Regions from separate parts of the Pseudoalteromonas sp. HF66 genome, predicted to be linked through region 1. Evidence: predicted binding sites of a transcription regulator. Region 1 holds the regulator's gene; the other holds the start of a gene.
What was found. The regulator sigma-54, encoded in region 1, starts transcription at its own class of promoters, with help from an activator protein. The targets are predictions, from matches to a motif close to GTTGGCACGNNNNTNGNNT.
Positions count from the first base shown of each region.

Region 2: the regulator sigma-54 is predicted to act here: its motif matches at 5,559-5,577, upstream of HCZ11_RS18515 (TorF family putative porin).

Region 1 is NZ_JAATOU010000014.1:90,035-104,747, reverse strand. It holds gene mgtE (magnesium transporter) at 1-869, opposite strand, end outside; gene HCZ11_RS14345 (HPr family phosphocarrier protein) at 1,081-1,353, opposite strand; gene rapZ (RNase adapter RapZ) at 1,369-2,214, opposite strand; gene ptsN (PTS IIA-like nitrogen regulatory protein PtsN) at 2,215-2,667, opposite strand; gene hpf (ribosome hibernation promoting factor) at 2,671-2,958, opposite strand; gene HCZ11_RS14325 (RNA polymerase factor sigma-54) at 2,986-4,482, opposite strand; gene lptB (LPS export ABC transporter ATP-binding protein) at 4,600-5,325, opposite strand; gene lptA (lipopolysaccharide transport periplasmic protein LptA) at 5,322-5,843, opposite strand; gene lptC (LPS export ABC transporter periplasmic protein LptC) at 5,833-6,387, opposite strand; gene kdsC (3-deoxy-manno-octulosonate-8-phosphatase KdsC) at 6,384-6,935, opposite strand; gene HCZ11_RS14300 (KpsF/GutQ family sugar-phosphate isomerase) at 6,939-7,910, opposite strand; gene HCZ11_RS14295 (calcium/sodium antiporter) at 7,914-8,882, opposite strand; gene HCZ11_RS14290 (ATP-binding cassette domain-containing protein) at 9,131-9,949, shown strand; gene mlaE (lipid asymmetry maintenance ABC transporter permease subunit MlaE) at 9,942-10,721, shown strand; gene mlaD (outer membrane lipid asymmetry maintenance protein MlaD) at 10,735-11,283, shown strand; gene HCZ11_RS14275 (phospholipid-binding protein MlaC) at 11,286-11,963, shown strand; gene HCZ11_RS14270 (lipid asymmetry maintenance protein MlaB) at 11,956-12,249, shown strand; gene HCZ11_RS14265 (BolA family protein) at 12,255-12,512, shown strand; gene murA (UDP-N-acetylglucosamine 1-carboxyvinyltransferase) at 12,528-13,787, shown strand; gene HCZ11_RS14255 (trypsin-like peptidase domain-containing protein) at 14,018-14,713, opposite strand, start outside.
Region 2 is NZ_JAATOU010000028.1:21,223-35,935, forward strand. It holds gene HCZ11_RS18490 (ABC transporter permease) at 1-1,030, opposite strand, end outside; gene HCZ11_RS18495 (ABC transporter ATP-binding protein) at 1,023-1,730, opposite strand; gene HCZ11_RS18500 (efflux RND transporter periplasmic adaptor subunit) at 1,730-2,896, opposite strand; gene HCZ11_RS18505 (YIP1 family protein) at 2,945-3,655, opposite strand; gene HCZ11_RS18510 (aldo/keto reductase) at 3,827-4,720, shown strand; gene HCZ11_RS18515 (TorF family putative porin) at 4,784-5,461, opposite strand; gene HCZ11_RS18520 (hypothetical protein) at 5,749-6,915, opposite strand; gene HCZ11_RS18525 (helix-turn-helix transcriptional regulator) at 7,061-7,261, opposite strand; gene HCZ11_RS18530 (hypothetical protein) at 7,270-7,689, opposite strand; gene HCZ11_RS18535 (AsmA family protein) at 7,915-9,858, shown strand; gene rplN (50S ribosomal protein L14) at 10,133-10,501, shown strand; gene rplX (50S ribosomal protein L24) at 10,512-10,826, shown strand; gene rplE (50S ribosomal protein L5) at 10,843-11,382, shown strand; gene rpsN (30S ribosomal protein S14) at 11,393-11,698, shown strand; gene rpsH (30S ribosomal protein S8) at 11,720-12,112, shown strand; gene rplF (50S ribosomal protein L6) at 12,126-12,659, shown strand; gene rplR (50S ribosomal protein L18) at 12,669-13,019, shown strand; gene rpsE (30S ribosomal protein S5) at 13,029-13,535, shown strand; gene rpmD (50S ribosomal protein L30) at 13,539-13,721, shown strand; gene rplO (50S ribosomal protein L15) at 13,726-14,160, shown strand; gene secY (preprotein translocase subunit SecY) at 14,171-14,713, shown strand, end outside.

The DNA of each region.
Region 1 (14,713 bases):
ATAGAGCGACGTTGCGAACTTTTTAGCACTGGCGCAAAGGTATCTTCTTCGTCATCAAGACCAGCGAGGCTTAGCATGCTATGTTCAGCATCTTCGCGGATTACGTCAACGATATCATCGATGGTAATACGACCTAGCAAGTGTGCGTTGTCATCAACAACCGGGGCTGAAATCCAGTTATGACGTTCGAAAAGTTGTGCTACATCACTTTCATCCATTGAAATAAGTATAGACTCACAATCTTCATCCATTAAATCGCGAACAATTTTATCAGATGGGCTTGTCAGCAGTGTAGTTAACGAAAGTGCTCCTAGGAAGCAGTTATGCTTATCAACAACGTATAAGTCATCAGTGCCTTCTGGTAGCTCACCTCGTAGGCGTAAATAGCGTAGCACTACATCTAAAGTAACATCTGGGCGAATTGTTACCGTATCGCTGTTCATCAAGGCACCGGCAGAGCGCTCTTGATAAGAAAGTGCCTGAGTAGCCCTTTCTCTATCTTGCGAGTCCATTGCACTAACTACGTCTTGATATACGGTATCAGGAAGGCTACGTAAAACCTCACCTAAGTCATCGTCGTCCATGTCCTCGGTGGCGGCAGCAATGTGCTCAGGTTCCATCTGCGCAATAATACCAAGACGTACATCTTCAGACAGTTCTTCTAGAACATCACCACGCACATCTGGATCAACCAGCTGCCAAAGCATACGACGAATTTTATGGGGAGAAGACTCAAGTAAAAGGGCTGTATCACAAGGCGCCGTTTTGGCTAACATACCGCGCACTTGAACAAATTGACCACTATTGAGTGACTTGGTCACTTGTTTGAGTTGTTGTAGTGGGTAATCTTGTTCAAAGGCTTCTGGCATTGGCGTCCTTACAACTGAAAAAAGTTTATATAGGCTGAGCAAATACAGCATAGTTGCTTTGTGGTGTATTTGCAGAGATATCGTCGCACTGTGATAAATTTATTAAGAGTTTTGCAACTTAGAAAAGCGAGCGATATAAAAGTAGGATATTTAAAGGGAATTTCAAATATCCTAATTAAGTTTACCGTAAATCTTGAAGGCTTAGCAAATGCTATTCTTGCTCGTGAAAGCGCTGTGCGATTAATTCACCGATTGCAGTTAATGCTGCATCAGCATCAGGGCCTTCACAAACGACTCTAACTTCTTTACCTTGACTGCTTTCAAGTAGCATTAACGCCAATACGCTGTCACCTTCAGCTTCTTTATCGTCTTGATAAAGCGTAATTTTAGCATCAAATTGTAGTGCTAATTGGGCTAAAACAGTGGCTGCGCGAGCATGTAAGCCGAGTTTGTTTTGAATTAAAAAGGTATCTTCAGCGCGCATTATAATAGTGCCTAATTAAATGTCTTGTTCACGGTGGCGAATTTTTACATTGTCATGGCTTTTAGCAAAACTCTCACCAATTGTTTGCGCTAAGTAAACAGAGCGATGTTGGCCACCAGTACAACCAATGGCAATGGTAAGGTAACTTCGGTTGTTACGCTCTAAATGTGGTAGCCATGTTTGCACAAATGTTTGAATTTGCCATGTGAACTTTTGCACTATGCTGTGGCTAGCTAAATAATCTTTTACTGGTTGATCTAGACCCGTTAGCGGCTTCAAATCAGGTTCCCAGTGTGGGTTAGGTAAAAAACGTGCATCAAATACGTAATCAGCTTCTTTTGGAATACCATGTTTAAAGCCGAAAGACATAAAAGTGATAATCAGTTTTTTATCCTTTTTACCCAAAATCTTTTCGCGAATTGATTCTGCTAACTGATGAACACTGAGATCTGTGGTATCAATCATAAAATCAGCACGAGTGATCAACACATCGAGTAAGACTTTTTCTTGTTTAATAGCCAGATCAAGTGGCAAAGAATCAATGGATAATGGGTGTAAACGACGAGTCTCTGAAAAGCGTTTTATCAGGGTTTGGTCATCACTGTCTAAGTAAAAAAGTGTTGGATTTGCGAAACCAGGAAGGTACTCAAGAATATCATTAAATTCTTGCTGCTCTTTTGGAAGGTTACGCACATCAATACTGACCGCTATTTTATCGTAGTTATCTGATACGCTACGCACGAGCGAAGGCAGTAAATTGACTGGAATATTATCAACGCAATAATAACCTAAGTCTTCAAGTACTCGTAAAGCGACCGATTTACCTGAGCCTGAGCGACCGCTGATAATGATTAATTCCATTTATGCCTCTGCTGATATAACCTGAAACAGTTGCTGATCGGTAGTAGCACTACGCAGCTGTTTACAAAACTCTTTATCTTTAAGTCTATCAGCAATTGTTGATAAGGTCTTTAGATGAAGCTGAGAGTCACCATCTGGTACGATGAGTGCTACGAAAATGTCAACAGGGCGATTATCAATTGCATCAAAATTGATTGGGGATTCACTCACTATGACAAACGCCTGAGGTTCATCGGCGCCACTCATTCGGCCATGTGGAATAGCAATACCTCGGCCAATACCAGTGCTACCTAACTTCTCTCGGTTGAGTAAAGCATTTAGGATATCTTGTTGAGATAAATGAGGAAGCTGCTGGTGAGCCAGTTCGCTGATATATTCAAGAATTCTTTTTTTGCTATTAAAAAGGACCGCAGCTTTGCTGCAGTCCTGATTAGTAAGTGAACTTAGTTTCATAATTTAATGTCGAGCTAATTTCTCTTTGTGTTTAATGACTTGGCGATCAAGCTTATCGATCAACGAGTCAATGGCTGCGTACATATCTTGATGTTCTGTAGAAGCGAACAATTCGCCTCCGTTTACATGTAAAGTTGCTTCTGCTTTTTGGCTTAATTTTTCTACATCTAGAATGACATGAACATTATTAATATGGTCAAAATGCCTTTCTAGTTTCGCAAACTTGGTGTTTACATAGTCTCTTAATGAATCAGTGATTTCTACATGACGACCAGTTAAATTTAGTTGCATAAGCATTTTTCCTTCTATGTAAAACGTCTAAATCAAACTCTTACGCTGATTAGACGGAGGTATTGCTAGAGACTCACGATATTTTGCAATTGTACGTCTAGCTACTTTAATTCCTTGCTCAGCCAATATATCTGCAATTTTGCTATCACTCAATGGTTTAGCCGAGTTTTCTGCAGCGACTAACTTCTTGATTAAAGCGCGTATTGCTGTTGAAGAACACTCACCACCATTTTCAGTGCTGACATGGCTTGAGAAGAAATATTTCAACTCAAAAATACCCCTGGGGGTATGCATATATTTTTGCGTTGTTACTCGTGAAATCGTCGATTCATGCATTTCGACCATTTCAGCAACATCATTTAGCACCATCGGCTTCATTGCTTCTGGGCCATGCTCAAAGAAAGCTTGTTGTTGTTGAACGATACAGTTGGTCACTTTTAATAGTGTATCGTTACGGCTTTCTAAGCTCTTAATAAACCACTTTGCTTCTTGTAAGTGAGAGCGAATAAATTGGCTGTCGCTACTTGATTTAACAGAGCGAGACATAGCCGCATATTGGCTGTTCACTCTAATCTTTGGCATACTATCTGGGTTTAACTCAACCACCCAGCGACCTTTTACTTTTTTCACTGATACATCAGGTATGACGTACTCAGACTCTTCGCGTACTATGCTATCCGCAGGCTTAGGGTTTAAGCTGTGAATTAGCGTCATTACTTCTTTAAGCTCATTTTCTTTAAGCTTAGTCTTTTTCATCAAAGTTCGATAGTCGCGACTCGCTAATAATTCGATATGCTCAGATAAAACCATTTTAGTTTCAGCTAAATATGGCGTGTTTGCATCGAATTGGCGAAGTTGAATACACAGGCATTCCTGTAAACTACGCGCCCCAATACCGACAGGATCAAACAATTGAATTCTCTTTAGGACCGCTTCGACTTCATCAAGTTCGATTTCTTCTTCATCACTATTTTGATTAAAGCTCTCGACGATATCTTCACAGCTTACCGTTAAAATACCAGAGTCATCGATAGCCTCAACAATTGCCACAGCAATCGCTTCATCAGTCGGACTAAAGGGAGTTAGCTGTAATTGCCACATAAGGTATTCGTGAAGGGTTTCGGTCGATGCACCTTGATAAATAGATTCATCTTCTGGCATTGGCCCTGATGATGTTGATGGAGCGGCACTCATGTACTCATCCCATGTAACATCCATGGCTAAATCGTCACTTACAGTGTCTTTATTTAGAGCATCACTGCTTTCTTGTTCATATTCGCTAGGTGCTTCGTCTGCAGAAGCGCTGACTTGCACATCGTCAGATTCAGCTTTTTGTTCATTTTTGCCGATGCTTTCTTCGTTGTAATCCGCTTCTTCCACTTCAAGTAAAGGGTTACTATCTAGCGCCTCTTGAATTTCTTGTTGGAGATCCAATGTACTGAGCTGCAACAAACGAATAGCTTGTTGCAGTTGTGGAGTCATTGTAAGTTGCTGGCCCATGCGCAGCTGTAATGATTGCCTCATGTATCCCTAACAATCCTTTTTTTAAGTTATCGATAACTGTGCAAAGACAGTTAAGTTATTATCGATTTATTGTCATTGTTATAAGTCTAGCAGATGCTCTAGTCGGTGGCGTAATGGTTACAGCCTAAATTGCTCGCCTAGATAAACATCGCGTACAGTTTGGTCAGCTAATACGTGCTCAGGTGTGCCTGATGCAATTAGCTCCCCATGAGAAACAATGTAGGCTTTTTCACAAACATCAAGGGTTTCTCGAACATTATGGTCAGTAATTAGTACACCAATACCACGATTTTTTAGGTGCTCAATAATTTTCTTTATATCTAACACTGAAATTGGATCAACACCAGCAAAAGGCTCATCTAAAAGGATAAATTTAGGATTAGCGGCTAATGCGCGAGCAATTTCAACGCGGCGACGTTCACCACCAGATAGCGCCATACCTTGACTATCACGGATGTGTTGGATGCTAAATTCATCTAATAAGCTATTTAGAGTTTCTTCCCGCGTGGTTTTATTTAGATCTTTACGAGTCTCTAAAATAGCCATCAAGTTTTGGTAAACTGTTAACTTTCGAAAAATCGAAGATTCTTGCGGTAGATAACCAATACCCAACCTCGCACGGCTGTGCATTGGCAAAAGGGTAATATCGTTATCATCGATGCTAATTTTACCTTTGTCGCTCGGAACTAGGCCTACAATCATGTAAAAAGTCGTGGTTTTACCAGCACCATTTGGGCCAAGCAAGCCAACAATACTGCCAGCTTCAACTTCCAGACCGACATTTTTAACCACTTGGCGGCCTTTGTAGCTCTTAGCTAAAAGCTCTGCTTTTAATGTGCTCATGGTTGGCCTTTATTGTCTTTTTTATTTTCAACAGGTACTAAAATAGTGTGTACACGATCTGATGAGTTTTCGTCTTTTTCAGCACTGATAAGCTGCTGAGCCATATCATAGGTAATGCTTTTCGCTGTTACTTTTTGACCAGCTTGGGTAACTTCAGCTTCACCGTTTAAGGTTAAGAAGCGTTTCGCAACATCATAACGAACTTCTTCAGCACTGGCGCTCATTACGGAACCATCCGTTTGTTTTTCTTCGAAGTAAGCTGGTTTGCCTGTTGCAATAATTAGCTCTACTGTACCTTCGGTATCACCGCCGTGTGCTTCAAGACGTTCTGCTGTAATACGACGATTACCATGCACGATCTCTACGTTACCTTCAAATATGCCAACGCCATCCTTTAGTTTACCAACTTGGCGATCTGAGCTAATGCTAATTTGTGCGCCAGTTTGCTCGGCAGCGGTGCCGGAAAACGCAATCAATAAGCTTGGGATCAGGAGTAATTTCTTCAGTTTATTGGTCATAGTATATGGTTCGTGTATGGTTAGTTAACTCAACAATTTCGGTTTTTAAATCGGCTTTTAAGCCTTTACCGGTAATCTTTAAATTCGGTCCTGTTAGTGTTACAGGTTGCTTTGAAAACATGGTCATTTTATTAATGTCGACATTAATGTTTTCTGCTTTTATATCTTCGATCATACCGTTATGGGTTAAGTTTTTAGCAACTACATCCCCTTCAAAAATCAGCTGATCATTTTCGTATAAAGTGGCTTCTTTGGCTTTTACTTGCCAAACCTGCTGGTCGCCATAAATAGTAAATACAGGTTGCTCAAAAAAGGTAAACCCTAATTGTTGATACAACTCCATTTTAGCCGCAGCTACTTTATGACTGATTTTTCCTTGCTCGTCATAAGCAGTTTGCTTTAACGCCACCGCAGTGTAATCAGGCGTTGCAATGATCTCGTCTTCACTAGTTATTGTGTCTGCTGATTGATTAAAGTACGGATACCACAACCACACCATGCAACAAACAAAAACAACACTCAGTAAAATACGGGCTATATTCATGCGCTGGTTCCATCGCTAGTTAACGGCTTACCGTTTTCTAACATCAGTAAATCAGTTAATTCACGCACGGCTCCAAAGCCACCTGGTAATAATGTGGTGTAATGAGCCAGCTTTTTAATTAGTGGGTGTGCGTCGTTAACAGCAACAGCAAACCCTACTTTTTCCATTACTGGTAAGTCTGGACCATCATCACCAATATAGGCAATTTGCTCATCAGTTAGCCCCAGTTTATCCTTTAACTCTTGATAAGCAATTAGCTTATCTTCTTGTCCCTGATAAATGTGCTGAACTGTTAGGCTAGTCATTCGCTGCTGAACTATTTGTGAATGGCGGCCAGTAATGACTGCCACTTCAAAACCACTATTTATGAGCGCTTTAATACCAAAGCCATCTTTTGTATTGAATGCTTTAAGTTCTTCGCCATCATTGCCTAAATAAATTCGGCCATCAGAAAAAACACCATCAATATCGCAGATTAGCAATTTTACTTTTTGTGCGCGCTGACTCACATCAGGGCTAAGAGGCTGGTAAAGCTCGGCGAATGTCATTGCTTAAAGAACTCCTGCTTTTAATAGGTCTTGCATATTAAGGGCACCAATAGGCGTATTACTATGATCTACCACAATTAAACCATTGATACGTTTACGTTCCATAATGTTCAATGCCTCAGCTGCAAGCATGTCAGGGCGCGCAGTAGTACATGAACGAGTCATCACTTGACTAATAGCAGTACTATGGATATCAATGCGCTGCTCTAAAATACGGCGTAAATCACCATCGGTGAATAATCCGGCTAACTTTTTGTCTGCACCTATTACCGCAGTCATACCAAGGCCCTTGGCTGACATTTCAATTAACGCATCTTTAATGCTTTGCGTTTCGTTAACGATTGGGGTGGCATCGCCTGCGTGCATAACATCATCTAATGTTAGTAATAAACGTTTACCTAGACTGCCACCAGGATGCGAAAGTGCAAAATCGTCAGCTGTAAAACCACGCGTTTCAAGTAACGCAACGGCTATTGCATCGCCCATAACTAATGTTGCTGTTGTACTAGCAGTTGGTGCTAGGCCTAACGGGCATGCTTCTTTACTTACTTTAATGCAAACATGGACATCAGATAACTTTGCCATGGTTGAATCTGGATTACCTGTTAGTGAAATCATCTTTGCGCCAATGCGCTTAATAACAGGAATTATGCTTAGTACTTCGCTGGTCTCACCAGAGTTAGAAATACACATCACTACATCATCATGAGTGATCATGCCTAAATCACCGTGGCTTGCTTCACCAGGGTGAACAAAAAATGCGGGTGTACCAGTACTTGCAAGGGTCGCCGCAATTTTATTACCAACGTGGCCTGACTTGCCCATACCGATAACAATGATACGGCCTGTACACTGGAACATTAATTGACAAGCCTTATCGAAATCTTGATTTATATATTGCTCAATTTCTTGTAAGGCTTGTGCTTCAATTTCGAGTACGCGCTTACCTTGCGCGATAAAGCTTTGTTGTGTCATTGATTATCCTATTTGGCTAAAAATATAGCCCTGATATGCAATAAATGCGACTAACAAGAAGCCACCTTCTACTCTATTGATACGACGAGCACCTTTAAAGTTCAATGACATGGCCATCAATACAACGGTTGCTGCAATCATAATAAGTGCATCGCGGTTTGCCGCAGAAGGGTCAATAATTGAAGGGTTGATAATGCCCGCAAGTGGTAATACAGCGAGTAAATTGAAGATATTTGAGCCAACGATATTACCCAGTGCTAAATCGTCTTCGTTTTTTAGAACCCCAGCAATACAGGCTGCTAGCTCAGGTAAGCTGGTACCAATGGCAATGATGGTTAAGCCAATAACGAGATCAGATAAACCAAAATATTTTGCAATATCAACCGCCGACCCAACTAAAAAATGCGAGCTAATAGGTAATAAAATCATGCCGATGACTAACCAAAATACGGCTGATTTTGTGCTCACGTCGTTCGGGACATCTTCACATGCTTCACTGACAAAAGGATCATCTTGGTTTTTCGCGCGCAGTGAGACGATCACTAAGCCACCAATGAATACAGCAAAGGCAACCATCAATGCAATGCCCTCAGTGAATGAAAAATAGTTATCTGAAAACACATACCAAGCTGCTACAGAGATTAACAGTACGAGTGGCATTTCGCGTTTAAGCGTCAAAGATGATACTGAAAGAGGACGCAATAAAGCAGTAACACCAAGTACAAGTAAGATATTGGTGATGTTAGAACCAACCGCATTACCTACTGCAGTATCTGTTTTATCAGCTAGAGCTGCTGATGCTGATACCATCATTTCAGGCGCAGATGAGCCCATAGCTACTACGGTTAAACCAATGATTAGGGTGGGGATCCCCATGTTTTTTGCGAGTGCAGCCGCCCCATAAACAAACCGATCGGCACTCCAAACGAGTGCAGCAAAACCAATAATTAAAATGACAAAAGAAGTCACCATTGTGATACGCCAACATTACTTATACAGATGACTGCAAATAGTAACAAAAGCGAAACTGAAAGTATAAGTAAAAGAATGAGCTGGCAAGCATAAAGCGTGCTGGGCGAGGAATCTAAATTTCAGGTGTGATTAAGTTCTTTGCAGCTAGCTTTAGAATTTATTGATAGGAAATATTACAAAATTTTACGATTTGTTTTTTCCATATTGACTAAAAAACCCTTAAAATGGCAAAACTAGTGAAAAAAGTTATGGAGAGCGACTTGTCGCAATCAATAGTAGAAATCAAGGATGTAACCTTTTCACGGGGCGATAGAATCATATATAAAAATATGAGTTTTAACATTCCGAAAGGCAAGATAACCGCTATCATGGGACCGAGCGGCATTGGTAAAACCACCATGTTACGCTTAATTGGCGGTCAGCTTAAGCCTGATTCTGGTGACATTTTATTTGAAGGCAACAGTATTCCTGGCATGACTCGCAAGGAACTTTATGCTGCCCGTACCAAAATGAGTATGCTGTTCCAAAGCGGTGCCTTATTTACCGATATGTCAGTGTTTGACAATATCGCCTTTCCTTTGCGCGAACATACTCAACTTAGCGAAGATTTAATTCGTCTTGTCGTTTTAATGAAATTACAAGCCGTCGGTTTACGTGGTGCACAAGATTTAATGCCGTCTGAGCTTTCTGGTGGTATGGCTCGCCGTGCAGCCCTTGCGCGTTCTATTGCTCTGGACCCTGAACTGATTATGTACGATGAACCTTTTGCTGGCCAAGACCCTATCTCAATGGGGGTGTTAGTAAAGCTAATTAAATCACTTAATGAGGTGTTAGGTTTATCATCACTTATAGTAACTCATGATGTGACTGAGGTTTTGAGCATTGCTGATCACGTTATCATCATCGCTGATCAGGGGGTGATAGGGGAAGGTTCACCTGAACAAATGCAAAATCATCAATCTGAGCTAGTGCAGCAGTTTTTAAACGGCTTGTCTGATGGGCCTGTGCCGTTCCATTATCCAGCTCCTGCTTATGATAAAGAGTTATTGGGAGTGCACAATGCTTGATCTATTTCAGAAGTTAGGTCACAAGACGCTAGGCCGGTTTGCTGCTCTTGGTCGTTCAACACAAATGCTGTTTGGCGCATTAGTGAATATGCCTAACTTCAAAAAAGGCACGCCTTTACTTGTTCGCCAATTATATATGGTGGGCTCGCAATCTCTTTTAATCATCATGGTATCAGGCCTATTCATCGGGATGGTGCTCGCTCTGCAGGGTTATACCGTTCTAGTAGGTTATGGTGCAGAAGATAGCTTAGGGCCTTTAGTCGCATTAAGTTTGTTACGCGAATTAGGTCCCGTAGTAACAGCGTTACTGTTTGCAGGGCGGGCGGGTAGTGCGCTTACTGCTGAAATAGGTTTAATGAAAGCCACTGAGCAATTATCAAGTCTAGAAATGATGGCAATCGACCCACTTAAGCGTATTATTGCGCCGCGTTTTTGGGCCGGTTTTATTAGTATGCCATTGCTTGCGCTGATTTTTTCGGCAGTTGCTATTATTGGTGCTCACTTAGTTGGTGTTGATTGGCTAGGTGTTGACTCGGGTAGCTTCTGGTCAATTATGCAAGCACAAGTGTCGTTCCAACAAGATATTGTTAACGGCATAATTAAAAGTTTTGTATTCGCCATGATTGTGACTTGGATCGCTCTTTACAAAGGCTATGACTGTGTTCCGACTTCTGAAGGTATCAGTAAAGCGACAACAGAGACCGTAGTGCACTCGTCACTGGCAGTATTAGGTTTTGACTTTATTTTAACCGCGGTAATGTTTACCAGCTAATTAGGGTATAAAGATGAATTCACGGAAATTAGAAATTTTAGTTGGCTTTTTTGTAGCCCTTGGTATCGCTGCATTTGCATTACTAGCATTGAAAGTTGCCAATGCTGGTATTAGTGGTAGCGGTGAAACTTACCAACTAAATGCAAAGTTTGAAAACATTGGCTCTTTAAAGGCCAGAGCACCTATTAAAGTAGGTGGTGTTGTTGTTGGTCGAGTTGAGTCTATTTTCATTCACCCGAAAGAGTTTGTGCCAGTCGTTAACATGGCGATTGATGCAAATTATTTATGTAAATTTTCAGACACAACATCTATCTCAATTTTAACATCAGGTATTTTAGGTGAGCAGTACTTAGGCATTAATCCTGTTATTGCAGCTGAGTCTGCTGAGCAACGCTGTATGGGTGAGGATGTAACTGCAAGTGAGCATGATTCAGATTTAGATGATTTATTTGGTGTTGAAAGCAAAGCGCTTTCAGATGGTGATTACATTACTGATACAAAATCAGCGCTTGTTTTAGAAGAGTTAATTGGTCAGTTCTTATTCAACCAAGGTGGTGAGTAATTATGTTTAAGAAGTTTTTATTATGTATTGGTGTGTTGTTTTCACTTAACACACATGCTGCTGAGCCTGCGGTTGATTTAAAAGACCCGTATAAAATGGTACGTACGGTGTCAGATAATACCTTTGCACGTATTACTAAAGATCAACCGATTATTGCAAAAAACAAAGAGCATTTACGTGTTATCGTTGAAGAAGAGTTGATGCCTTACATTGATTATAAATATGCTGCACTACGTGTGCTTGGTAATCATGTGTCGAAGGTGCGTGCAATCGAAGATAAAGATGAAAAAGCGAAAGCGATTAAGGAACTACAACGCTTTATCGACGTTTTCCAAAAGTATTTAATTGCCACCTACGCTGGCGTGTTTACTCAATACACTAACCAAAGTGTTGAGTTTGCTCCGGCACAACCATTTAAGGGTAAAGACGTGGTGGTCGTTAAAACCAAAATTGTTGAAGCCGGTAAACCTGATATCAGAATCGACTTTAAAGTACGTGAAGACCGCAGTGGTGACTGGGGCGCGTACGATATGATTGCAGAAGGTATTAGTTTGCTTGATGCTAAACAAAGTGAATTACAAGGTATTTTACGCCAACATGGTCTAGATTATGTTAGTGACTTACTTGAGCAGAAGAGCCAACTGCCAGTGCAATTTAGAGGTAATGGTGGCGATGAGTAAAGTCGAGATTACTCAACTTGAAGATAACCAGTTTCGAGTCAGTGGTGAACTGACTCGAAATTCAATTGGCCGTGAACGCCTTCTGAACGTCAAGCCAGATTCTAGCCATAAAACATGGTATTTTGACCTTTCTGGGTTATCTAGGGTTGACACGGCGGGCTTAGCTTGGTTAATTCACTCTTTCGCAGAATTAAAGCAGCAAGGTATTCACCTTGAACTGCAAAATAGCCCTGAACAATTGCAAAACTTGATGCAGTTGGGTCAGGTCACAAACCTATTTGAGTGAGATTTATGGAAACAAGCCAAGTCGAAACGTTATTACGCGACGAACTAAAACTAGATGAAGTGATTGTTAAAGCAAATGGTAGCCACTACGAAGTGATTGCTGTTGGTGAGTGTTTTGATGGCTTATCTCGCGTGAAGAAGCAGCAGTTGGTTTATGCTCCGTTAATGTCAACAATCTCAGACGGTACAATCCACGCTGTATCTATCAAAGCGTTTACACCGACTGAATGGAAACGCGAACAAAAATTCATTTTACCTCAATAGTCGCAGGGCCTCCTCATGGATCAATTTGTTATTCAAGGTGGCACCTCGCTGGCAGGTGAAGTCACTATTTCGGGCGCGAAAAACGCCGCTCTTCCAATTCTTTTTGCTGCACTTTTAGGACAGGGTCAAAGTACTTTTAGTAATGTTCCTCGTTTACGCGATATCGGCACCACAGAAGCCTTATTAAAAACGCTGGGCGCCAATGTTGAGTGGCAACAAGATAAGCTAATCATTGATGGCGCGACGGTTGATAAAACCCTTGCTCCGTATGAGCTGGTTAAGCAAATGCGTGCTTCAGTGTTAGCATTAGGCCCTTTGGTTGCTCGTTTTGGTGAAGCGCAGGTTTCACTGCCTGGTGGCTGTGCGATTGGTGCCCGTCCGGTTGATATCCATATTCAAGGCCTTGAACGCATGGGCGCTATCATTAAGGTCGAAAATGGCTACATTAATGCCAAGGTGGATGGACGCTTAAAAGGTGCTGAAATCTTTATGGAGATGGTCAGTGTTGGCGCAACAGAGAACTTACTAATGGCAGCTACGCTGGCTGATGGTAAAACTGTACTTGAAAATGCAGCCCGTGAACCTGAAATAACTGATCTGGCAAATTGCTTAATTGCGATGGGGGCGAAGATCAACGGGGCAGGCACAAGCCGCATCGAAATTGAAGGTGTCGAATCACTATCGGGCTGTGAATACAGCATTCTTCCCGATCGCATTGAAACAGGCACCTTTTTGGTCGCGGCGGCAATGGCTGGCGGTGAAGTGCTTTGTAAAAACACTGATCACCATAGCCTTGATCCTGTGATTGAAAAGCTGCGTGCTACCAATGCCTTGGTTGAAGTGACTGATAACAGCATTTATCTTGATATGCGTGGCCGTGAATTAAAAGCGGTGAACATTAAGACCATGCCACACCCTGGTTTCCCTACCGATATGCAAGCGCAATTTACAGCCTTGAATGTGGTGGCTAAGGGCAGTGCAACAATCACAGAAACGATTTTCGAAAACCGTTTTATGCACGTGCCTGAATTACAGCGTATGGGCGCAAATATCCGCTTGGAAGGTAATACGGCAATTTGTGGTGATACCGAAAGCCTATCTGGCGCGCAAGTAATGGCAACTGATTTACGAGCTTCTGCAAGTCTCATCCTTACCGGTATCGTTGCTCAAGGTGAGACCATTGTTGACCGTATTTATCACGTAGATCGTGGCTATCAGCGTATCGAAGACAAGTTGAGTGCACTGGGTGCAAACATTAAACGTCGTTCTAGCTAATCGCTAAATACTTATAAAAAAGGCCTAACAAATGTTAGGCCTTTTTTATATCTGTATGTCTCTGTAATTATACCAATCCGCAATAATACTTAATCATTTTGAGGGATTAAACCTGTCGCTACCTGCGTTAAAAATTTCTGATTTAGAACAACTAAATAACGAAATTTTTGCCTTGTTATCAACGAGGTTTTATTGCCTCAAAATAGACCACTTAATTAAGCGAATTGGTATTATTGCTCGTCTTCGAGCTCTGCTACGGTCACCATTACTTTTAAAATTTTACCATCGCGGTAAATTTCAAATTCAAGCTCTTTACCAGGTTCTGTGTTGGCAAGTTTCTCAAGTACTTGTTGTGGATTTGCTACAGGAATACCACCAATTTTAATAACAATATCCGTTTCTCTAATGCCTGCTTTCCAAGCTGGGCCAAATGGATCAAGTTGAGAAATGCGCATCCCCGCAACGGGTGTAAAATTGTCGCTTACATCCTTACCTGTACTATCGATACCTGTGCCACTAAATCCTAAATAACCACGTACTACACGACCATGTTTGATCAGCTTATCCATGACATCTTTGGCAATAGAGTAAGGTACTGCAAAGAAAATACCTTGAATATCGAGGTTCTCGTGAGTTTTAAACTGCGCCGACGTGATACCTACTAAATCACCCCGTGAGTTGACTAACGCGCCACCTGAGTTGCCTACGTTAATCGCTGCATCCATCTGTAATAGACTACTGTAAGGGCTATCGATTAAGTTCTGTTTGCCTGTGGCACTTATAATACCTTGGGTAATCGTTTGGCCTAAATTAAGCGGGTTACCAATCGCTAATACTACATCACCAACACGCGGTTTAAATTTATCGTTCACCGGGATTTTCGGTAAGTGATCGGCGCTGATTTTTAACAGTGCTAAATCTGTTTG
Region 2 (14,713 bases), on a different contig from region 1:
GCGATAGCACCACCGCTTCAACTAAAAATTGCAGCATAATAAAGCCAGGTGTTGCCCCTAATGCTTTTAAAGTGCCGATCACACGAGTGCGTTCTGTTACCGAAACCAGCATGATATTCATCACACCGATACCCCCAACCACCAGACTGATACCGACTATCCCCGCGGTAATTGCGGTTGCACTTCCGGTAAATTTATCGATATTAGCACGGGCTTTTTCGGCGGTTTCAAACTCAAAGTCGTCATCTTCGCCGTCTTTTAGTTTATGTAATTGACGCAAGATGCGGCGAATTTTACCCAGTACTTGCGTTTCGTTAGCATCGTCTTTTAAACGAAACATCATTTGCACATTAGTATCAACACTGCCGCCTTCTAGCGCACTCATGGTACTTATTGGAATATTAATGTAATCGTCTTGGTCAAAACCTAATAAGCTACCTTGTTTTTCAGCAACACCAATAATGCGAAACCACTCACCACCGAGTTTGATATATTCGCCTACAGGGTTTTCAGGCAGATTAAGCTTTTCGATAATTGAAGGGCCGATAAACGCCACTCGACGGCGTTTTTCATCATCTTCTGCGCGAATAAACCGGCCGAGTTCTGGGTAGGTGCGGTAAGCTTTTTGGTAGTCTTGCTCGGTACCCATCACGCGTGAAGCATGACTTTTATTGCCGTACTCTGCTGCACCAGAAAAGCGCCAAGTAAACATCAGCGCAGTAAAGGTTTCGGCTTCTTTAACGCGTGCTTTTAGGGTTAAAAAGTCGATGTAGGTTAGCTTTGCTTGTTGGCCTACCATTTCTTTTTCTACGCTAGTGTAAGGTTTTATATTGGTCACATCAGGAGACATGTCGGCAAGTTGATCATTAATTTGCTTAGTGAAACCTTGCATTACTGCCACTACGGTCACAACCGCTGCAACACCAATGATAATACCTAAGCAGGTAAGGGCACTACGCATCGCGTTTGCTTTAATTGCCATGAGTGCGGCTTTAGTGCCTTCCATAACAGCGATAGCAGATTTAAACATGTTGCCTTGCTCCTTCGCCTTTACGGGTATCACTGACAACCTTGCCATCAACTAAACGAATAACACGTTGGCAGTGATCAGCAATATCTTGTTCGTGAGTAACCAAAATAATGGTGTGCCCTTCGTTATGAAGCTCATCAAACAGTGCCATGATCTCAGTGGTGGTTTTACTATCTAAGTTACCTGTAGGCTCATCACCAAGTAAAATATGTGGTTTAGTAACAAGTGCACGAGCAATCGCGACACGTTGACGTTGCCCACCAGAAAGCTGGCTCGAAAGGTGATTTACCTTATCGCCAAGACCAACCCGCTGCAATGATTCGAGCGCTTGCTGCTTTCGCTCTTTGGCAGAGATAAATCGATACACAAGTGGCTGCATAACATTTTCAAGAGCTGATGCTCGCGGTAACAAATTGAAACTTTGAAAAATAAAGCCAACACTTTCATTACGCTGATGAGCAAGCTCAGTTTCGGTCATTCGCTTTACCAGCTTATCTTTTAAATAGTAGTCACCACTTGTAGGGGTATCTAAACAGCCAAGCAAGTTCATTAGTGTTGATTTACCTGAACCCGAAGGGCCAATAATGGCAACATACTCATTTTGAGCAATTTCAATATTGATATCATCAAGGGCTTTGAAAACTTGTTCGCCCATTTTATATTGCTTATTGATATTACTAAGTTTTATCACCGCCGACATTAGCTAGCACCTTTTTCAGGGCTGTTTTTAACGGCTACCGTATCACCCTCTTTTAGTGAGCTGAGAGGTCTAGCTGGGCCGATAACAATACGATCTCCCTTTGCAACACCGCTGGTTAGTGCTTGTTCGATATCTGAAGAAATGCCTACCGTTACAGTTGTTTTAGTTACTGTATTATCTGCGTTAAGCTTCCAAACAAAGTAGCTATCATCCTCTTTTTGAATTGCTTCAATGGGGAGTTTTAAGCCATTTTCGGCAATACTTGTCGCAATTTCAGCACGGCAACTCATACCGGCATATAGTTGGCGGTCAGTGGCATCAAGTAGTACTTTGACTTTAAATGATAACCCTTGTGAACCGGCTTGGTTTTTTGCTGAAGTACCAATGTTTATTACTTTGCCAGTAAAAGGTTGGTTTGGGTAAGCGGCGGCATAGATATCTGCATGTTGGTTTAGTTTTATACCAGCAATATCGGTTTCGTCCACGCGAAGTTCGGCTAAAATAGCGCTTGGATCTGCTACTAGCATCAGATCTGAGCCAATAATGTTGGTTGTTCCGGCAATTACGGTTTCACCTTCTTTAATATTTACCGATGCAAGTAGCCCACTCATTGGTGCGCGAAACACGCTTTTATTTAAACGGTCTTCAGCAATGAGTAATGACGCTTGGGCTTGGTTGTAAGCTTCACGTTTTGCTTCAATATCTATTTTCGCTAAATCGCGGGCATTTTGTAGGTTTTCATACACTTCTTGGCCTGCGAGGCCAACTTCATAAAGCTCTTTTTGGCGGCTTAGCTGGCGTTCGATATTTTTCAGTCGGGTTTCGCTGTGCTTAATATCAATTTCAGTAGCGCGAAGCACGGCTTTGTTGCGTGCAACTTCAGATTCAAACGCTGTAGTATCTAGACGCATAAGAATATCGCCCTCAGTGACACTTTCTCCTTCTTCGACAAACACTTTCGCTACGCGGCCAGTCACTTCAGAGCGCAGCTGCACTTGGGTGTTAAAGACTAGGTTGCCAGAGGCTAAAATTGAATCGGCAATATTGCCTTGTGCAACTTCTGCAATATGCATTTCTGGTGCATCTTTATTGCCTGTGACTTGCTTTGATACTAGTAAAGCGACAAATGCTGTAACAGCGAGGCCAATAATAATGGCTTTTTTCATGTTACTTCCTTGGTAGTTAAGAGCGGCATATCGCCGCTCAAAGCAGAATTAAACGAGAGCGATTACAGTCCAAATACCGTAAATAACAATACTTGGTAGAGCTGCAAACAGTAGCGCTTTATTGAAAGTAAAATTAGTCCAGCACTTCAAACCGATAGCTGCGATGAAAATGCTCCAAATAGAAAAGATATTGAGACTTTCCAATAAGGTGTAAAATGGGTGACCAATTTCTAAACCAATTAAAAGTTGGTTAATCGAAGGGTAGTTCATTAGCGTTTGTGAAATTTGGTTAGTGCTTGCTGTAAGCACTAAGATTAAAAAGCCTAAGTAATAAATAACCAAAGGCATCATGGCCCACATGCCAAAGCCATACCACGCACCATAGCCATAGTTAGCTTCTGGATCTTGTTTCGATACAAATAGGTAGTAACCTGCCATTAGAGCATTAATAACAGCTAAACCAATAATGCCACCAAACATAGCAAACCAAACTTGCATATCTATGGTTTGCTCCATGCTTTGGCGAATCATTTTTTGCTCAGCAATAGTGGCATCAACACTGGCGGCTGCCACTTGTTGATCGATTAAAAATTGCGGGTCAGCTTTATTATAAAAAGCAAACATGCTGGCGGCGAGAATGCCGGCAAGTAAAATAAAGGCAACAAAAGACCAACCTTTTGCTTCTTTTAAACCATTAAAGGCTTTACTCGGGCTGATAAAAATATCAACCAATGCGGTCATTACATTTGATGATTTCATTTTTTTATTCCTTGTTTTATAACATTTGTTTTTAGGTACTAAAATATCCTGTTTAGTAACAAATTAGCAATTTGTTTTGTAACTGTATGTTAACAGCTGTGATTAGTAAATCTGTGATATGGTTAAAGGATTAATTTGAATCGAACTTATTAGGAAAAGTAGGTCGTTATGGTGAATAGCAATAGTCGTTGTATTGATGAGTTGGTATTAGGATTCTGGCGCTTGTTAGATTGGCAGGTAACGCCCCAGCAATGCTTAAGTTTTTTAGAAAATGCAATCGATATGGGAGTTTCACATACCGATCATGCTGACATCTACGGTGAATACGGTTGTGAAGCTGAATTTGGTAAAGCACTTAAACTAAAACCAAGTATTCGTGATGAAATCAAAATAATTACTAAATGTGGTATCAAGCCTGCGTTTGCAAGCCTAGGATTACAAGGCAAAGCAAACCACTATGATTCAAGTGCCGCGCATATTATTGCCTCAGCACAGCAGTCACTAAAAAACTTCAACACTGATCGTTTAGATGTATTACTTATTCATCGCCCTGATTACTTGATGAATGCCGATGAAATGGCACAAGCATTTAATACCCTAAAAGCAAATGGTGATGTGATTGATTTTGGTGTATCTAACTTTACGCCATCGCAACTGAGCTTGTTACAGTCGCGTTTAGACTTTGAGCTTGTAACTAATCAAATTGAGTTTTCACCTTACGAAATGAAAGCCCTTGATGATGGCAGCTTAGACCAATGCCAGTTGCTTGATATCAAACCTATGCTTTGGTCACCATTGGCAGGGGGGCGTTTATTCTCAAGCGATGATGAAAAAGCAGTGCGTTTACGTGCCGTGTTAGAGCAGGTTGGTGCTGAAATTGGCGCCACAGCAATTGATCAAGTTGTTTATGCTTGGTTGTTAATGCACCCGAGTGCACCGTCTGTGGTACTTGGTACGGGTAACATTGAACGTGTTAAATCAGCGGTTGAAGCTAAGCAGCTCTCTATGAGCCGTGAACAATGGTATCGCATTTGGCAAGGCTCAACTGGTCATAGTGTGCCTTAACGAATAGCCCTAAACGAGAAAAGGGCCTTACGGCCCTTCGTGTTGCAGCAAGTAACACATTCTTTATAAAGTGAAGTCAACCGCGTAAGCGACGTACACTTTTACATCTGAACCATCGATGTCATTGTCTGAAAGACCGAAAGTAAAGCCGTCTTTCGACACTGAAACGCCGTAGTCGATGATGTCATCATCACCAATGAAATCCCCTGAGTAATGACCTAAATGAAGGGCCATTTCTGCACCGGTACTGCCAACTGGGAAGCTGTAGTCAGCATTTAAATAAAGTGAATCACCAAAGTCTGTACCGTCACCGCTAGCTGCTGATGTTGCTAGTACTGCTGCACCAAAGGTGAAGCTACCCATGCTAATGCTACCGTAGATTTCTGAGAAATCTGCATCTGTGTAAGATGCTGCATCTGGGTATGCATAATAAATGTAGCCAACATCGTAGCTAAAGGTTTCATTGATTTCACCGCCAAAACCAGCATAAAGGTCTAGCTCGTACGTCATGTCGTCAGCCCAGCTAGCATTCGATACCCAAGTACCCGCATAAAAGCCAGATTCACTTGCGTAGTCGATACCACCTTGGATTGCAGCATCACCGCCAGTTTGCTCTTGACCACGCCATAAGTAATTTGACGTTGCCGCAGCGTTTGCTGTGACTTCTGCATAACTATATGTCGAGCTCAAAGTTAATAGCGCAAGAGCGCTTGCTGCGACCGTTTTTTTTAGTTTTAGCATGTTTCTGTATCCTGTTGTTATGTTGATTTTGTCCCATTTCAGATTGCAGTCTGGTTATTATTCGAGGACATTTATTATGTGTTGTCTGGATACGATGTTGCACTGGTTGTGCCAAGTTCATTTTGAATGGGCTATTTTATGCTTAAATGCTTTAAAAACAGACTTCTAAGATGGCTTAATTGAAAAAATAGTGGATATTTGAATTGTTCATGCGCACTTGTGTGGTGCAAAAAATAACCCGGTTGCACAATTGCGAAGCACCCGGGTTTCTCTTATTTGAGAGTGACTTAGCCGAAAATCGCTCGCATCAGACTAATAGTCTCTTCAACACTTCGGCCTTTTTCAACTTCACTGATGATTGAATCGCGCTTTGCTTTGATATGTTCAGGGATATCATCACTTGCTAATGCACGGTCTACCAGTATCTCAGCTGATTCTTTGCCACGGCGTACGGTCTTTTTACCTGCTGAGCTCGTGGTACTCTTAGGTTTGTTTAACAACTTAATATAGTTTGAGTTATCGGCGGTACTTTTATCTGCATAATAAAAGAAGCTAGGTAATAGAGCTTTAATTTCAACTAAAGATTGCTCAAGTTCATTTGCGGCGCTAGCCATTTTGAACCAAGGCATATTATGGATTGCTTCTACAATATCTTGCCAGTAGCGCTCAAAATCACGGTTATTTAATTTGGTAATACCTAGTGCCCCACAAAGGGCATCAAGTTTACTATTTACGATTGGTGTAAACACATCAGGTCGGCGCATCGCAAGTAAGCGAGTTGCAGGAGCAAGCGTTGGCTTTTCATCGCTACCATTAAATGCCATCAAGTATGCAACCATAAAGTGTTGATAATGCTCTTGGGTTATTTCGCCTTCAAGTGGAATGTGCGCTAAGGCTTCATCGAATGCACCAGGCAAATCACTCAACATTTGGTGAAAGCCTTTTGCGTTCTTCGTAGAAGCAAACCATTCAACATCGAAGTTATAGCTGCTTGGATCAAGCGACGCACTGTGTTTACCTGAAAACGCTAAACGGTCTTCAGGGATCATCTCTTTTAATGATTGTGATTTAATCGCTGCAATGTAATTAGCTAAACGTAGTTGCTCATCAAGTGCCACAAGCTCTTTATGCTGTTCGATGAAGCCTGCGATAACTGGCCATGGTGCAACTCTTAAGGTTTTTAATTGCAAAAAGCTGATGGCAGAAATTAATAAGTCATGAAGTTTCTTAAGTGTCGGTAATTGCTTATCTTCTAATAGATCGTAGTTAATGCGATCGCGGCTTGCACTTAATAGCTCATAGCACCAGCCTAAAAAGTCTTCAGGGTGGTTTTCTACTTTAACTGCCATTAGGTTTAAGCTGATATCAGAGGCCTGCTTGAGGATGTTTTGATAAATTTGACTTTCTTGCTCGCCAAGCGCCATTTTTGACGGTGAAATAAGCAGTTTCTTCATGCTTAATCGATACTCCAGTTTTGACCAAATTAGGTTGTTTGATTTTAGTACACAGGGTGCAAAAACAACAGGGTCGTGCATCATACCGAAGTAATGAAATGATGCAATCTTACTGATAGAGCAAGATTGCGATTGACTTGATTAATTAATCATTATCATCAAGTGTAAATAATTGCTCAACGGTAAGTTCAAAGTGGGTTGCAATTTTTAACGCGATAATAACCGAAGGTATAAAGCGGCCTGTTTCAACTGTGCTAATGGTTTTACGTGATACTGCAATGGCATCAGCGAGTTCTTGCTGCGATAAACCCTTCTCTTTACGGAATTTAGCGATATTATTTTCCACTATTATACCTAGTCTCTACTCTGCCAAAGAATTGATACGCCGTATACTAAACACATTTGAGCGAGGTAAAATGTGGCCATCATGCTATGAGATACATTTAAAGCAAGGTCATCAGACAATAAAAAAATAACCCCCATGCTAAAAAGTAATCCAAGAACCACATGTTTATAAGCGATGGTATCAATTGTCTTTAAAAATTCATCGGTATACATAAGGCGATACCCAAGTTTCCATGTAAACCCACCTCTAATCACAAACATAAAAAATGAACCTAAAAAAGCGGCAGCGCCGATAAACAGTAAAGGTGCTGATGTCTGCTTAAGCATTGGGTAAACACTAATGATTAATAACGTAATTCCCATGAATATTGAAAACCATGCGTTATGGCTCATAAACTTTTCTTCCGTTTGTATATCTTGCTTAGACATAATCTTTTCCTTTTTGATTTAAATGTAACCTCTAGGTATCAATGTAACCCTAGGGTATCATTCGGTCAAGATTTATTTGTAACCTAAAGGTATCAAAATATTTCAGCGCTGATTCATGTTCTTAAACCTAAGCTTGTTTACAAACCTTTTTGTGGGTTGGGCAATGCATTTGCGCCTAACTCCCGCTATGATATGAACATTGTTTGCCCATTTTTAAGGATGATTATGAAAACCTTACTGAAAGTTGTTGGTGTCATTTTCTTATTACTAATTGCATTAGTAGTCGCAGCACCATTCCTCATTCCTACAGACGCGATATTTAATAAAGTATCGGAGCAAGTAGAACAAACCACAGGTCGTAGTCTGACTATTAATGGCGATAAAAAGCTGTCGGTATTTCCATCATTAAAGCTAGAACTGAATGATGTAAACTTTGCCAATATGCAAACTGGTTCGCAAAAAAATATGGCAAGTATGCAGCAACTTGCTATCCGTATTCCTTGGATGTCGTTATTTGGCGGTGAGTTTAAGCTAGATAAATTTGTTATTAACGAACCAACGATTTTGTTAGAAACCGATAAAAATGGTAAAGCAAACTGGCAGCTATTTGATGCGGTTGCAGAGCAACCACAGACTGAGCAGCAAAAGAGTTCTGGTGCCGTTAACTTACCTGATAACTTTGATATTGAGCTTGGCGAAGTGGCAATTTATGGTGGTACCTTTACTTATCTAGACGGTAAAACTGGGGCAAAACAACAGATAAGTGATTTAGAGTTAGCCATTTTATTACCTTCTCTTCGTAAAACCCTTGAGTTAAAAGGCGGTATTACCTATATGGGTGAGCGTTTTGATTTGGATGTAACGCTAGATACACCCGTAAAAGCGATTGAGGGCGAAACCTTTAATGTCAGCACTGAGGTTGATTCACGCTTGATCGATTTGAATTTCAAAGGGGCAATTGCAGAAATGGGTAATGATGTGCAAGGGCTTCTATCTGTTAGTGGTGACTCAGTTAAAAACATTGCGAATTGGCAGGGTGTTGAGCTTAATGCTAAAGAGAATGCTTTCAATGCGTTTAATGTAAAAGGTTCAATGCATTTAAAAGGTGAGCAGTTTAAACTGGCTGAGCTACTTGCCACCCTAGATGAGCTACAAATTAAAGGTAAAAGCGATATTAAGCTTGGCGACCGTTTAGTTGTAAATGCCGATATTGATTTAGGCATGCTTGATCTAAACCCTTACTTACCTGAGGGGGTAGCTAAAGAAGAGCAAGCAGAACCGGCCTCAGATGCGCCAGCGCAGCCAATTGTTTGGGATGATACAACAATTGATATGAGTGGCCTAAATGCACTTGATGCAAATGTTGTTGTGCGTTCAAGTGGTTTAAAAGCAAATGATATTACACTTGGCGAAAACCAGTTAACAGTGAACCTTAAAAATGCAGTAGCTAACATCAGCTTAGATAAGTTTGTTGCATACGAAGGTAATGGCAAAGGTGTAATCACCGTTAACGCTAAGCAAACACCTTATAAAATTAGCACTAACTTTTCTTTAGATAAAATCGATGCACAGCCATTACTTACTGATGCGGCCGGTTTCGATAAGTTAATGGGTAAAGGCTCTTTAAACTGGGATCTAACGACCACAGGTCAAAGTCAAAAAAGCTTTATTAATGCCCTTAACGGCAAGGTGGGCTTTGAGTTTGCAGATGGTGCAGTGAAAGGAGCCAACATTGCAGAGATGGTTCGTAAAGCTAAAGAGCTTATAAAAGGTAACTTAAGTGCGGTATCAGAAGGCCTGGATACTGGCTTTGATAACTCACAACAGACAGACTTCTCAGCACTTAAAGGTAGTTTTGTATTCACAAATGGTATTGGTGAAAATACAGACTTATCTCTATTAAGTCCGCTTATTCGTATTACCGGCTCAGGTAAGATTGATTTACCAATGACCACTGTAGACTACCGTTTAGTGACGGGGATTGTTGATTCAATCGAAGGGCAGGGTACGACAGATGACAGCACTGGGTTTAAAATTCCTCTGCGTATAAAAGGCCCATTCCATGATGTAGGTTATAGCTTAGATGTGAGTGAGGCTGCTAAAGAAGAAGTGAAAGAAAAAGCCAAAGATAAAATAAAAGACAAATTAAAAGGTCTATTTGGAAATTAATAAAATTTAATTAAAGTCAAAAACAGGGCGCATTAGCGCCCTGTTTGTTTTATAATCAATAACAAACCAGCAAGTCGCTGTAATTCCTTAATGCAAGCAGCACGATTAATTCCAAATTAATTAAAAAATAACCTACCACTTCCTTGTCATTGCTGCTACAATTGCCCGCCCTTAAGAGACAACTTGCTTGTTTTTTGAGTGGAATTTAACCGAAATGTCTTGATTTTAAACAGAATTAAGGCGTGTTGTAATTTCTACACCGGAGGTCATTAACATGATCCAAATGCAAACTCAGCTGGACGTTGCTGATAACAGCGGCGCTCGCAAAGTGCAGTGTATTAAAGTCCTTGGCGGTTCGCACCGTCGCTATGCAGCGGTTGGCGATATCATCAAAGTTTCTGTAAAAGAAGCTATTCCTCGCGGTAAAGTGAAGAAAGGTGATGTTAAAAACGCGGTAGTTGTGCGTACTAAAAAAGGCGTTCGTCGTCCGGACGGTTCTTTGATCCGTTTCGATAGCAATGCGGCTGTTATCTTAAATGATAACTTACAGCCAATTGGTACTCGTATCTTCGGCCCTGTGACTCGTGAACTTCGTACTGAAAAGTTCATGAAAATCGTTTCACTAGCACCAGAAGTACTATAAGGAGTCTATCATGGCAGCAAAAATCCGTCGTGATGACGAAGTAATCGTACTAGCCGGTAAAGACAAAGGTAAGCGCGGTAAAGTGCTTTCAGTTGTTACTGAGTCTGGTCGAGTATTTGTCGAAGGCATCAACTTAATCAAGAAGCACCAAAAGCCGGTTCCACAGTTGAACCAAGCTGGCGGTATTGTTGAGAAAGAAGCGTCTATCGACGTATCAAACGTTGCGATCTACAACTCGGAAACGGGTAAAGCAGATCGTGTAGGTTTCAAGATTGAAGATGGTAAGAAATTACGTATCTTTAAATCTACTGGTAAAACTATCTAATAGTTGGAGTAGAATGATGGCGAAACTGCATGAAGTATATAAAGACAAAGTAGTCGCTGAACTTCAAGAGAAGTTTGGTTTCAGCTCTGTCATGCAAGTCCCTCAGATCGAAAAGATCACATTAAACATGGGTGTGGGCGAAGCTCTAGCTGACAAGAAGATCTTAGATAACGCTGTTGCGGATCTAGAAGCAATCTCTGGTCAGAAACCTCTAATCACTAAAGCACGCAAATCAGTTGCAGGCTTCAAAGTGCGTGAAGGTTACCCAATTGGTTGTAAAGTAACCCTACGTGGCGAGCGTATGTGGGACTTTTTTGAGCGTTTGGTTTCAATCGCTATCCCGCGTATCCGTGACTTCCGTGGTGTAAGTGCTAAGTCTTTTGATGGACGTGGTAACTACAGCATGGGCGTACGTGAGCAAATCATCTTCCCAGAAATTGATTATGATAAAGTAGACCGTGTTCGCGGTATGGATATCACAATCACTACTTCTGCGAAAACAGATGATGAAGGCCGTGCGTTGTTAGAAGCGTTTAACTTCCCATTCAAGAAATAAGGGTAGGGTTATGGCAAAGAATTCTATGAAAGCGCGCGAAGCAAAGCGCACTAAATTAGTTGCTCAGTATGCTGAAAAGCGTGCGGCACTAAAAGCTATCATCAGTGATGTAAATACATCTGACGATGATCGTTGGGACGCGGTATTAAAGCTACAAGCTTTACCACGTGATTCTAGCTCTTCACGTCAACGTAATCGTTGTAACGTTACGGGCCGCCCACATGGTTACCTTCGCAAATTCGGCATGAGCCGTATCAAAGTTCGCGAAGCAGCTATGCGCGGTGAAATTCCTGGCCTTAAAAAGGCTAGCTGGTAATAGTATCACGGGAGTAAGACTATGAGCTTGCAAGATCCTATTGCGGATTTGTTTACACGTATCCGTAACGGTCAGTCAGCGAAGAAAGTATCAGTAACGATGCCAACTTCAAAACTGAAAGTAGCAGTAGCTAAAGTATTAAAAGATGAAGGTTATATCGCAGATTACGCTGTAAGCGGTGAAGCGAAGCCTGAGCTTTCTATCGATTTAAAATATTTCGAAGGCAAAGCTGTTATTGAAAATATCCAGCGTGTTAGCCGCCCTGGTCTACGTATCTATAAGAAACGTGACGAATTACCAAAGGTAATGGGTGGTCTTGGTATCGCTATCGTATCAACTTCTAAAGGCCTAATGACAGACCGCGCAGCACGTAGTGCCGGCGTTGGTGGTGAGATCATTGGCTTTGTAGCTTAATCGGAGGGGAACTATGTCTCGCATAGCAAAGGCACCAATCAATGTTCCTGCCGGTGTAGAAGTTACATTAAAAGGCCAGGACATCACAGTTAAAGGCAAAAACGGTGAATTAACTCGTACTATCAACGACGCTGTTGAAGTACAAGTTAACGACAACGTTATTACAACTTTACCTCGTGAAGGCGTAGCTAATGCATGGGCACAAGCAGGTACTGCTCGCGCTCTAATCAACAACATGGTTGTTGGTACGCATGAAGGTTACGAGAAGAAACTTCAGTTAGTAGGTGTTGGTTACCGTGCAGCAGCTAAGGGCAAAGTATTAGACTTAACTCTTGGTTTCTCACACCCAGTGAATTTCGAAGTACCAGAAGGTATTACGATTGAAACACCAAGCCAAACAGAAGTTCTAGTTAAGGGCGTAGACAAGCAGTTAGTTGGTCAAACAGCTGCTAACATCCGTGCATACCGTAAACCTGAGCCTTATAAAGGTAAAGGTGTTCGTTACGCGGACGAGAATGTACGCCGTAAAGAGGCTAAGAAGAAGTAAGGTAAGACGATGGATAAAAAAACAGCTCGTCTACGTCGTGCTAAACGCACTCGTAGAAATTATATTGAACAAGGCACAACGCGTCTTGTTATCCACCGCACGCCACGTCACATTTACGCTCAAGTAGTTACTGCTGAGGGTAATGTACTGGCTGCTGCTTCTACTGTTGAAAAAGCAATTAGCGAAACAGTTAAAGGCACAGGTAACGTTGCAGCTGCTCAAGCAGTTGGTAAAGCGGTTGCTGAACGTGCAGCTGACAAAGGCATCGAAAAGATTGCTTTTGATCGCAGTGGCTTTAAATATCACGGCCGTGTGAAGGCGCTTGCTGATGCAGCGCGTGAAGCCGGTCTGCAATTCTAGGAGTAGACAATGGCTAACGTAGAAGCAAAGCAACAACAGCCTGATTTGGCTGAAAAGCTAATCGCGGTAAACCGTGTGTCTAAAGTAGTTAAAGGTGGTCGTATCTTTAGCTTTACTGCACTAACAGTAGTTGGTGACGGCGCAGGTAAAGTAGGTTTTGGTTATGGTAAAGCACGTGAAGTTCCAGCTGCTATTCAAAAAGCAATGGAAAAAGCACGTCGCAACATGATCAGTGTAGACCTTAACGGTAACACGCTACAGCACCCAATCAAGGGTCGCCACGCGGGTTCTAAAGTATACATGCAGCCTGCTTCTGAAGGTACAGGTATCATCGCCGGTGGTGCGATGCGTGCAGTACTAGAAGTAACTGGTGTACAGAACGTATTGTCAAAAGCATACGGTTCAACTAACCCGATCAACATCGTTCGTGCAACGATTGCTGCTCTAGAGAACATGAATTCTCCAGAGTCAATCGCTGCTAAACGTGGTCTTAGCGTTGACGAAATCACGGGGTAAACCATGGCTAATAAAACTGTAAAAGTAACACAAGTAAAGAGCTCTATCGGTCGTTTACCGAAGCATAAAGCTACATTACGTGGTCTTGGTCTACGTCGTATCAATCACACTGTTGAGTTAGAAGACACAGCATGTGTGCGTGGTATGATTAACCAAGTTTCTTACATGGTAAAGGTTGAGGGTTAATTCGATGCATTTGAATACACTTTCACCTGCTGCTGGTGCAAAAACTGAAAAGAAACGTCTAGGTCGTGGTATTGGTTCTGGTCTTGGTAAGACTGGTGGCCGTGGTCATAAAGGCCAAAAATCACGTTCTGGCGGTAAAGTTCGCGTTGGTTTCGAAGGCGGTCAAATGCCTATGCAACGTCGTCTACCTAAATTTGGTTTCACTTCACGTAAATCATTAGTATCTACTGAAGTTAACCTTTTTGAAATCGCTAAAGTTGAAGGCGATGTAGTAGACGTAAACGCGTTACAAGCAGCTGGTCTAGTTAAAAAGAACATCCAGTTCGTTAAAGTAGTTAAATCTGGCGAAGTTTCACGCGCAGTTACCGTTAAAGGTCTTAAAGTGACTAAAGGTGCTCGCGAAGCTATCGAAGCTGCCGGAGGCAAGGTAGAAGACTAAGGAAGTACTAATGGCTAAACCAGGTCAAGATATGAAAAGTGCACAAAGTGGGCTTTCGGAATTGAAGCGTCGATTACTATTTGTATTAGGTGCTATCATTATTTACCGTCTAGGTTCATTCGTGCCGATCCCTGGGATTGACGCCGCTGTACTTGCCGATTTCTTCGAGCAACAAAAGGGCACCATTGTTGAAATGTTTAACATGTTCAGCGGTGGTGCGCTTGAGCGCGCTTCAGTGTTAGCACTGGGTATTATGCCGTACATCTCGGCTTCGATTATTACGCAACTATTAACGCATATGTATCCGCCGTTTATAGAGCTTAAGAAAGAAGGTGAGCAAGGGCGTAAGAAAATTAGCCAGTACACACGCTACGGCACGCTTGTGCTTGCTACTATCCAATCAATCGGTATTGCTACAAGCTTACCGGGCATGATGGACGGGTTAGTTGTTAACCCTGGTATCGGTTTCTACTTCACTGCTGTAGTGAGTTTAGTAACTGGTACTATGTTCCTAATGTGGTTGGGCGAGCAAATTACAGAACGTGGTATCGGT